Regions from separate parts of the Streptomyces subrutilus genome, predicted to be linked through region 1. Evidence: riboswitches for the same ligand, from Rfam matches in the RefSeq annotation. Region 1 holds a riboswitch; the other holds the start of a gene.
The links. Region 1 has a riboswitch for cyclic di-AMP ahead of CP968_RS19990 (transglycosylase family protein). Riboswitches for the same ligand answer to the same signal wherever they lie in the genome.

Region 1 (4,203 bases):
CTTGAAGCCGTTGCGCTGGGCCATCTCGACGGCGTCGAGGGTCTCGGTCAGCGAACCGATCTGGTTCACCTTCACGAGCAGGGCGTTCGCGGAGCCCTCCTCGATGCCGCGGGCCAGGCGCTCCGGGTTGGTGACGAAGAGGTCGTCGCCGACGATCTGGACCTTGGAGCCCAGACGGTCGGTGAGGGTCTTCCAGCCGGCCCAGTCGTCCTCGTACAGCGGGTCCTCGATGGAGACCATCGGGTACGCGGAGACGAGCTCCTCGTAGTACTCGGTCATCTCGGCGGCCGAGCGGGACTGGCCCTCGAACTCGTACTTGCCGTCCTTGTAGAACTCGGACGCGGCGACGTCGAGCGCGAGCGCGATGTCCTTGCCCGGGACGTAGCCGGCCTGCTTGATGGCCTCGACGATGAGGTCGAGCGCGGCGCGGTTGGACTCCAGGTTCGGGGCGAAGCCGCCCTCGTCGCCCAGCCCGGTGGAGAGGCCCTTGGTGTGGAGGACCTTCTTGAGGGTGTGGTAGACCTCGGCGCCCCAGCGCAGCGCCTCGGAGAAGGACTCCGCGCCGATCGGGGCGATCATGAACTCCTGGATGTCCACGTTGGAGTCGGCGTGCGACCCGCCGTTGAGGATGTTCATCATCGGAACGGGCAGCAGGTGCGCGTTCGGGCCGCCGAGGTAGCGGAAGAGCGGGAGGTCCGAGGCCTCGGACGCGGCGTGGGCGACGGCGAGGGACACGCCGAGGATGGCGTTGGCGCCGAGCGAGCCCTTGTTGTCGGTGGCGTCCAGGTCGAACATGGCCTGGTCGATCAGGCGCTGCTCGGTGGCGTCGTAGCCGACGAGCTCCGGCCCGATCTGCTCGATGACGGCGAGGACGGCCTTCTCGACACCCTTGCCCATGTAACGGTTGGGGTCACCGTCACGGAGCTCGATGGCCTCGAATGCACCGGTGGAGGCACCGGACGGAACGGCAGCACGGCCGGTGCTGCCGTCGTCGAGGCCCACCTCGACCTCGACCGTGGGGTTGCCTCGGGAGTCCAGGATTTCCCGGGCTACGACGACGTCGATGGACGGCACGAGCATCTCCTTCTGGGATGTGACGCTGGGTGTGCGGTGGCGTGTCAGGCCGTGGGATGGCCTTGCCGCTTAGAGCCTAACCGGCTCCGGGCACTCGGCCGGCCGACCGCCCGGGTCCTGGGACGAAAAAGGGCCCGAATACCCCTCTTCCAGGACATTGGACCCTTGATCATCGCGGTCCGGCCGGGCACGCGCCGCCGCCCGGCGCGCGGGGGGAGGCGCGCCGGGCGGTGGGGGCCCTGCGGGGACGGACGGGGCCGGGTGCGGTCAGGGCCGCACCGTTCAGCCGAGGTGGAGCTTCTGACCCGGGAAGATCAGGTCGGCGTCGGTGACGACGCCCTTGTTGAGCTCGAAGAGCTTCTCCCAGCCGCCGTTGACGCCGTTGGCCTCGGCGATGGTGCCGAGGGTGTCACCGGACTTGACCTCGTACGAACCGGTGCCGGTCTTCGGGGCCTGGGCCTTCGGCTTGGCGGTCGGGGCCGGGGCCTCGGAGCGCTCGGAGCGCGTGGTCGGGGCCTGGGAGCGCTTGGTCTCCTTCTTCGGCGCGGCCTGCGTGGTCTTCTTCGACTCGGTCTTCTGCTGGTTCTTGGCCGGGGCCTCGACGGAGCCGCCGGAGGAGGCCTTGGACAGGCCGACGCCGCAGGACGGCCAGGCGCCCTTGCCCTGGCCCTTGAGGACCTTCTCGGCGATCGCTATCTGCTGCGACTTGCTGGCCTGGTTGGCCTGCGCGGCGTACGCCTTGCCGCCGTACGCGGCCCAGGTGGAGGACGTGAACTGCAGGCCGCCGTAGAAGCCGTTGCCCGTGTTGATGGACCAGTTGCCACCGGACTCGCACTGCGCGACCTTGTCCCATTCGGACGCGGTGGCGGCGCTGGCGGAGCCGGCGGCCATCAGGGGGGCGGCCACGGCCACACCGGCGACACCGGCGAGCGTGACGATGCGGACGGCCTTGGAACCGCGGCGGTGCTTGCCCTTGCCGGAAAGCAGCATGGAGTTTCTCCTCACCGACGCCTACGAGGTGAGCTGTCGGGTTCGGGCGAGTGAGTTGCCCGGCCGTGCGACCTAGCGCACGGCTTAACCCCTAGCCGGTGGCGTGACCGTCTCTCAACGGCCGCTCCCGGCGCCTACCTTGGTTCCCCCGCTCCTGCCTTCGGCGCTTGACGCGACGACTGTTCCCCCCGTCCGCCGGCAGGATTCGGCGATGCGGTCGAAGGAGCCCGCGGTGGCGGGCGACTCAGAAGGTAGACAGGTCTCCCCCCGATGTTCAACGCGCAACATCGGGGGGAAACCACCCTTGCTTGCGCCCCCTGCGGGGACGTTTGCGCAGGTGAGGACGGGGTTTGCGGCAGCCGCCGGGTGGGACACGCCAGTTGGAGCGAAGAGACGCATGTCTCACTTACAGAAAACGGACAATCAGCAGCTTTACGGGTGCCCGAAGTGCCGCTATTCCGCGCTTAGATCCAGGTTCTGACCGGGCTTGATCAGGTCCGCGTCCTTGCCGATGACCTGCTCGTTGGCCTCGTAGAGCGCGTTCCAACCGCCCTTGAGTCCGTTGGCGGACGCGATGGCGGTCAGGCTGTCGCCCGATCTGACCGTGTAGGAGGGCTCCGACGCCCCGTCAGCCGCGCCGGACTCCTCGGCCGCCGGGGTACCGCGGTGCTTGCCGCTGCCCTCCGGGACGGACGGCAGGGCGGAGGGGTCGGTGGAGGCGCCGGTCGTCGTCTGGGGCGTGGCTCCGCCCGAGGGGTCGGGGGTGCCGGAGGGCGAAGGGGCGGGCGCGGTGGGGTCCGCGGGCGCGGTCGGGTCCGCCGGCGCGGTCGGGTCGGCCGGGGGCGTGGAGCCGTCCGGCGCGGGCGTGGCGGGTTCACCCGGGACGGTCGGGGCGGTGGGGTCCGCGGGGGCCGTCGGGTCGGCCGGGCTCGTGGCCGGGTCGTCGGGCGCCGGCATGACGGGCAGTCCGAGGGAGGGTGCGAGCGGGCCGTCGGGGAGGTCGGACGGGCTCGGCAGCGGGGTCGGCGCCCCGAAGTCCGTGGAGGGCGCACCGGTGCCGGTGACGGGGACGTCGGCGTCGGGGCGGTTCGGGGTGGGGGCCGCCGCACCGCCGGAGCCGGGCAGGCCGGGGTCCACCTCGGCGGCGGCGCCCTGCTGGGCCAGGCCCGCCGTGGCGGCGCACAGCGGCCACGCCTGGGGGCCCTGGGCGGCCAGCACCCGTTCGGCGACGGCGATCTGCTGGGAGCGGCTGGCGAGGTCGGGGCGCTCGGCGAAGTCGAGGCCGCCGGCGTTCTTCCACTGCTCCTGCGTGAACTGGAGCCCGCCGTACGCGCCGCTGCCGAAGTTCGCGCTCCACGAGCCGCCGCTCTCGCACTCGGCGACCCGGTCCCAGGTGGAGGTGTCGGCGGCCGTCGCGTTGGTGGCGGCGAGCAGCGGCAGGGCGAGCGCGGAGCCGGTGACTCCTGCGGTGACGACCAGGGCGGGGACCTGGCGGGGGCGTCTGTGGCGGCCGTTCCCGGAACGCATGAGGTGCACCTTTCGCATAACAGCGGGGTAACGGCAGAACCTAGCGGCCTTCGAACGATTGTCACAAGTTCGGACCGCGCCTGACGCGTGGTCAGGCGGGGCTCAGCGCCCCCGCGGCGTGAAGCGGACCGGAAGGGTGCGCAGGCCGCGCATGATGAGCCCGCCCCGCCAGCGCAGCTCCTCGGCCGGTACGGCGAGTTCCAGGTCCGGCAGGCGCGTCAGCAGCGTCGCGAGCGCGGTCTGGCCCTCCAGCCGGGCGAGCGGCGCGCCCAGGCAGTAGTGGATGCCGTGCCCGTAGCCGAGGTGCTGGTTGTCGGTGCGCGCGAGGTCGAGGGTGTCGGGTTCGGCGAAGCGCGCGGGGTCGCGGTCGGCCGCCGCGAGGACGACCAGCACCGGGTCCCCGGCCGCCACCCGCTGTCCGGCCAGGGTGAGCGGTTCGGTGGCGAACCGCCAGGTCGCGAGCTCGACGGGGCCGTCGTAGCGCAGCAGCTCCTCGACGCCGGTCTCCAGCAGGCCCCGCTCCCCGGCGGCCAGGGAGGTCTGGAGGCGGGCGCGCTGGCCCGGGTTCATGAAGAGGGAGTGGACACCGTTGCCGATGAGGTTCACGGTCGT
Region 2 (4,203 bases), 3.1 Mb from region 1:
GCCGAAGGACCCGCGCACCGCGCCGCGGGCCGGCCCGTCGCCCCGGGTCGAAGGCCCGCGCCCGCGTCCCCTGCCGCCCCTGTGCGCCGGTCGCTACAGCGGCATCAGGTCCGGGCGCTTCGCCGCCACGTGGTCCCCGGACGACTCGCCGCGCAGCCGCCGCCCGATCCAGGGCACCAGGTGCTCGCGGGCCCACTGGATGTTGTCCCGGGTCGCGTCCACCGAACCGCGCGGCCGCATCGGCGGCCACGGCTGGTCGGGGTCGGTCGGCACCCGGAGCCCGAGCACCTGCGCGGCGCGCAGCGCGACCCGGGTGTGCCCTTCGGGCGACAGGTGGAGCCGGTCGGTGTCCCAGGCGCGGCGGTCCTGTACGGACCTCAGCGACCAGAGGTCGAGCACCGGGCAGTCGTAGCGGTCGGCGATGGAGCGCACGTGGGCGCTGTACGTCGCGACCTTGCCGCGCAGGTGCCGCAGGACCGGGACGCCCCGGGTGTCGAAGCCGGTGGTGATCATGACAAGGCCGACGGACCCGGTGAGGTCGGCGACGGCCGCCTCGAACCGCTCGGCCACGCGGTCGGGGTCGCTGCCCGGCCGGATGATGTCGTTGCCGCCCGCGCAGAAGGTCACCAGGTCGGGCGCGAGCGCCTTGGCCCGCGGGACCTGCTCGGCCACGATCTGGTCGAGGAGCCGGCCGCGCACGGCCAGGTTCGCGTAGCGGAAGTCGTGCTCGTCGCGCTGGTCGGCCAGGAGCACGGCCAGCCGGTCCGCCCAGCCGAGAGGGGAGCCCCCGGGCCCCGGGTCGCCCACGCCTTCGGTGAAGCTGTCCCCGATCGCCGCGTACGAGCCGATGGTCTTGAGTGTCGTCGTCGTCGCTGCCACGAAGGACCATCCTTCACCCCGACGCCCGACCTACGCCAACGTAACCAGGGCTTGACGGACCGTGATCTATACCACCCGCTGGATAAGGAATACGTACGCGGCGGGCCGGGACCCCCCTCGGGTCCCGGCCCGCCGCGTGCGCGCGCTCCGGCGGCGGGTGCCGTCAGAGGCTGACGCCCTTGGAGCGGAGGTAGGCCAGCGGGCTGATGTCCGAGCCGTAGGACGGGCCGGTGCGGATCTCGAAGTGCAGGTGCGGGCCGGAGGAGTTGCCGGTCGAGCCGGAGAGTCCGATGCGCTGGCCGGCGGTGACGCTCTGGCCGGTCGAGACCGACAGGGAGGAGAGGTGGCCGTACTGGGAGTACTTGCCGTCCGCGTGCCGGATGACGACCTCGTTGCCGTACGCGCCGCCCCATCCGGCGGAGACGACGGTGCCCGCGCCGACCGCCTTGACCGTGGTGCCGGAGCTCGCGATGAAGTCGACGCCCGTGTGGTAGCCGGAGGACCACATGGCGCCGCTGGCCCGGTACTGGGTCGAGATGCCGCCGCCGACGGGGGCGACGAAGCCGGCGGCGGTCACGGCGCCCGTGCCGGTGGCGCTCTCGCCGTTCTGCGGCCGGGGCTTCTGCGTCGCCTTCGGCCGGGCCTGGGGCGCGGCCTTCGGGGCGGGGGCGGCCTGCTCGGCGGCGCCGCCGGACGTACGGGTCTCGGCGGGCTTCTGCGCGGTCCGGGCCGGCTTCTCCGCGGGGGCGGGAGCGGCGGCCCGGTCGCCCTTCGCACCGAGGGTCAGGCGCAGGCCCGGGTGGATCAGGGAGGGGTCGCTGCCGACGGCTGCGCGGTTGTCGGCGTAGAGCTGCTGCCAGCCGCCGGTCAGGCTGCGGTCGGCGGCGATCTTGGAGAGGTAGTCGCCGGCCACGACCGTGTAGACGGTCGGGGCGGCCGCCGCCCGGGCGGCGGGGACGGCCTGCGGTAGGGACGGGAGCTGTGCGGCCGGGGCGACGGCCGCGGCCGGGGCGAGCGACGGGGCGGCGGCCGGAGCACCGGCCGCCTGGGCGCCGGTGGCCCCCAGCAGCGGCAGCGCGAGGGCGGCGCCGCCGGTGCCGGCGACGGCGAAACCGCGGGACAGCGAGCGGGACTTGGGGCGGCGGTGCTTACCCTTTGCGGGCATGGCGGATTCCTCTCCGTCGCCTGCGAGGTGAGCTGTCGGGTTCGGACTGGAGATGTCCGGCCGTCCGCGCGGGGAACGCGCACGGCTTCACCCCGAGCCGTCCCGGTGCGAACACCGTGGACGGCGGCTTACCTGGTTCCCCCGCTCCTGCCGCGCGCGAATAGTCGGGTGCGGTTTCCGGGAGGCGGCAGGATTAGGCGGTCCACCCGGATCGATCGCGAAGGTAATCGAGCGAGGTGCCGGGTAACAAGCCACGAATTTCCTGACGGAATCCCAGGTGTGTGGAAGCCGCTGAATTCCCGTCACCCTCCGTCCATTCCCGACCGCCAACAACCGCCCGGGCCGGGCCATTCGGCTTTGCCGATCAGGCACTCACGGTCACCGTATGATCTGGCTCACGGGGAGGGCCCGATCTCGCCTCCGGATATGGCAAGTTGTTGCCAAGTAGTGTAATTCGGACACCGACGACGATGCGGAGGAGTTCACGTGACCCAGCAGATACCCCCGACCCCGCAGGGACTGCCGCAACCGGAACCGGAACTGGCCGGAGTGCGGAACTTCCGCGACGTGGGCGGGCTGCCCACGACCGACGGACGGAGGGTCAGGCCAGGACGACTCTTCCGAAGCGGACATCTGGCACATGCCACCGAAACCGACGCACAGTTCCTCAACTCGCTCGGGCTCCACACCGTCTTCGACTTCCGCAACGACGCCGACCACGCCTTGGAGGGCCCGGACGTGGAACTGACCGGGGTGCGGAACGTCAACATCCCGCTCTCGGACCCGGCCGACGGCCGGGAGTTCTGGAAGCTGGTCCGCGACGGCGACCTGGCCCGGCTCCGCTCGCTCCTGGGCGACGGGAAGGGCGAGGCCCGGATGGCGCACTCCTACCGCTCGATCATCGCGAACCGCACCGCCGAACACGGCCGCGTGCTGCGCGCGCTCGCCGCCGACAGCGTCCCCGCGCTCATGCACTGCGCGGCCGGGAAGGACCGGGCGGGCCTGTCGATCGCCGTCACCCTGCTCGCGCTGGGCGTCGAGCGGGAGGCGATCGTGGCGGACTACCTGGAGTCCAACGCCCCGCACCGGCGCTACCGGGTCCGCCGGAGCGGCGAGACGCAGGAGACGCGCGCCCCCGAGGTCGCGGAGCTGCTCGCCCCGCTGTTCGACGCCCGCGCCGCGTACCTGACCGCCGCCTTCGACACCATCGACGAACGGTGGGGCGGCGTCCCGTCCTACCTGACGGAGGGCCTCGGGCTGTCGCCCGAGGCCCTCGACCGGCTGCGCGCACGGCTGCTGGACTGACCCGCCGGAGCGGGCCGCCGTCACCGGTTGCCGACGGCCTGCTTCACCAGCGTCCTGCCGAAGTCCCACATCAGCCCGGACCCGCCGTGCGCCTCGTCCATGACCTCGCGGAAGGCCCCGACGAACCGCTCCACGTCCGCCTCGTCCACGATCAGCGGCGGAATGAGCTTGATCACCTCCAGGTGGTCTCCGGACACCTGGGTGAGGATGCGGTGCTTCCGGAGCAGCGGGACCACGACCATCTGGGCGAAGAGCCCCTTGCGGGCCGCCTGGAGCACGGTCCACCGCGAGCGCAGTCCCAGCGACGACGGCCGGCCGAACTCGATGCCGATCATCAGCCCGCGCCCGCGCACCTCGTACAGCAGCTCGTAGTCGTCCACGAGGGCGGCGAGCCGGCCGCGCAGCAGGTCGCCCGTGGCCCGGGCGTTCGCCACGACCTCCTCGTCCTCCATGACGGACAGCACCGCCAGGCCGGCCGCCATCGCCTGCGCGTTGGAGCCGAAGCTCGCGGAGTGGACGAGCACCCGGTCCATGGACGAGTAGACCTTCTTGAAGATCCAGTCCTTGCCGAGGGTCGCGCCGACCGGCACGTACCCCCCGGACAGGGCCTTCGCCACGCACACCAGGTCCGGCTCCACGCCCGGCTCGTGCTGGTACGCGTAGAAGTCCCCGGTCCGGCCGAGGCCGGTCTGCACCTCGTCCGCGATCAGGAGCGCCTTGTGCCGGTGCAGCAGTTCCTGCGCCGCGGGCAGGAAACCGGGCGGGGCCGCCAGGACCCCCTTGCCCTGGATCGGCTCGACCACGAAGGCGGCCACGTCGCCCTTGCGCAGCTCCCGCTCCAGAGCGGCCAGATC

Region 2: it holds a riboswitch for cyclic di-AMP, as region 1 does, so the genes downstream of both, CP968_RS06260 (LysM peptidoglycan-binding domain-containing M23 family metallopeptidase) here and CP968_RS19990 (transglycosylase family protein) in region 1, are expected to answer to the same signal.

Annotation. Positions count from the first base shown of each region.
Region 1 is NZ_CP023701.1:4,541,799-4,546,001, reverse strand. Features, by position in the region: gene eno (phosphopyruvate hydratase) at 1-1,080, opposite strand, end outside; gene CP968_RS19990 (transglycosylase family protein) at 1,357-2,064, opposite strand; cyclic di-AMP (ydaO/yuaA leader) riboswitch at 2,068-2,240, opposite strand; gene CP968_RS19985 (transglycosylase family protein) at 2,518-3,591, opposite strand; gene CP968_RS19980 (cytochrome P450 family protein) at 3,694-4,203, opposite strand, start outside.
Region 2 is NZ_CP023701.1:1,444,185-1,448,387, forward strand. Features, by position in the region: gene CP968_RS06255 (SGNH/GDSL hydrolase family protein) at 94-879, opposite strand; gene CP968_RS06260 (LysM peptidoglycan-binding domain-containing M23 family metallopeptidase) at 1,043-2,044, opposite strand; cyclic di-AMP (ydaO/yuaA leader) riboswitch at 2,049-2,221, opposite strand; gene CP968_RS06265 (tyrosine-protein phosphatase) at 2,531-3,349, shown strand; gene CP968_RS06270 (aspartate aminotransferase family protein) at 3,370-4,203, opposite strand, start outside.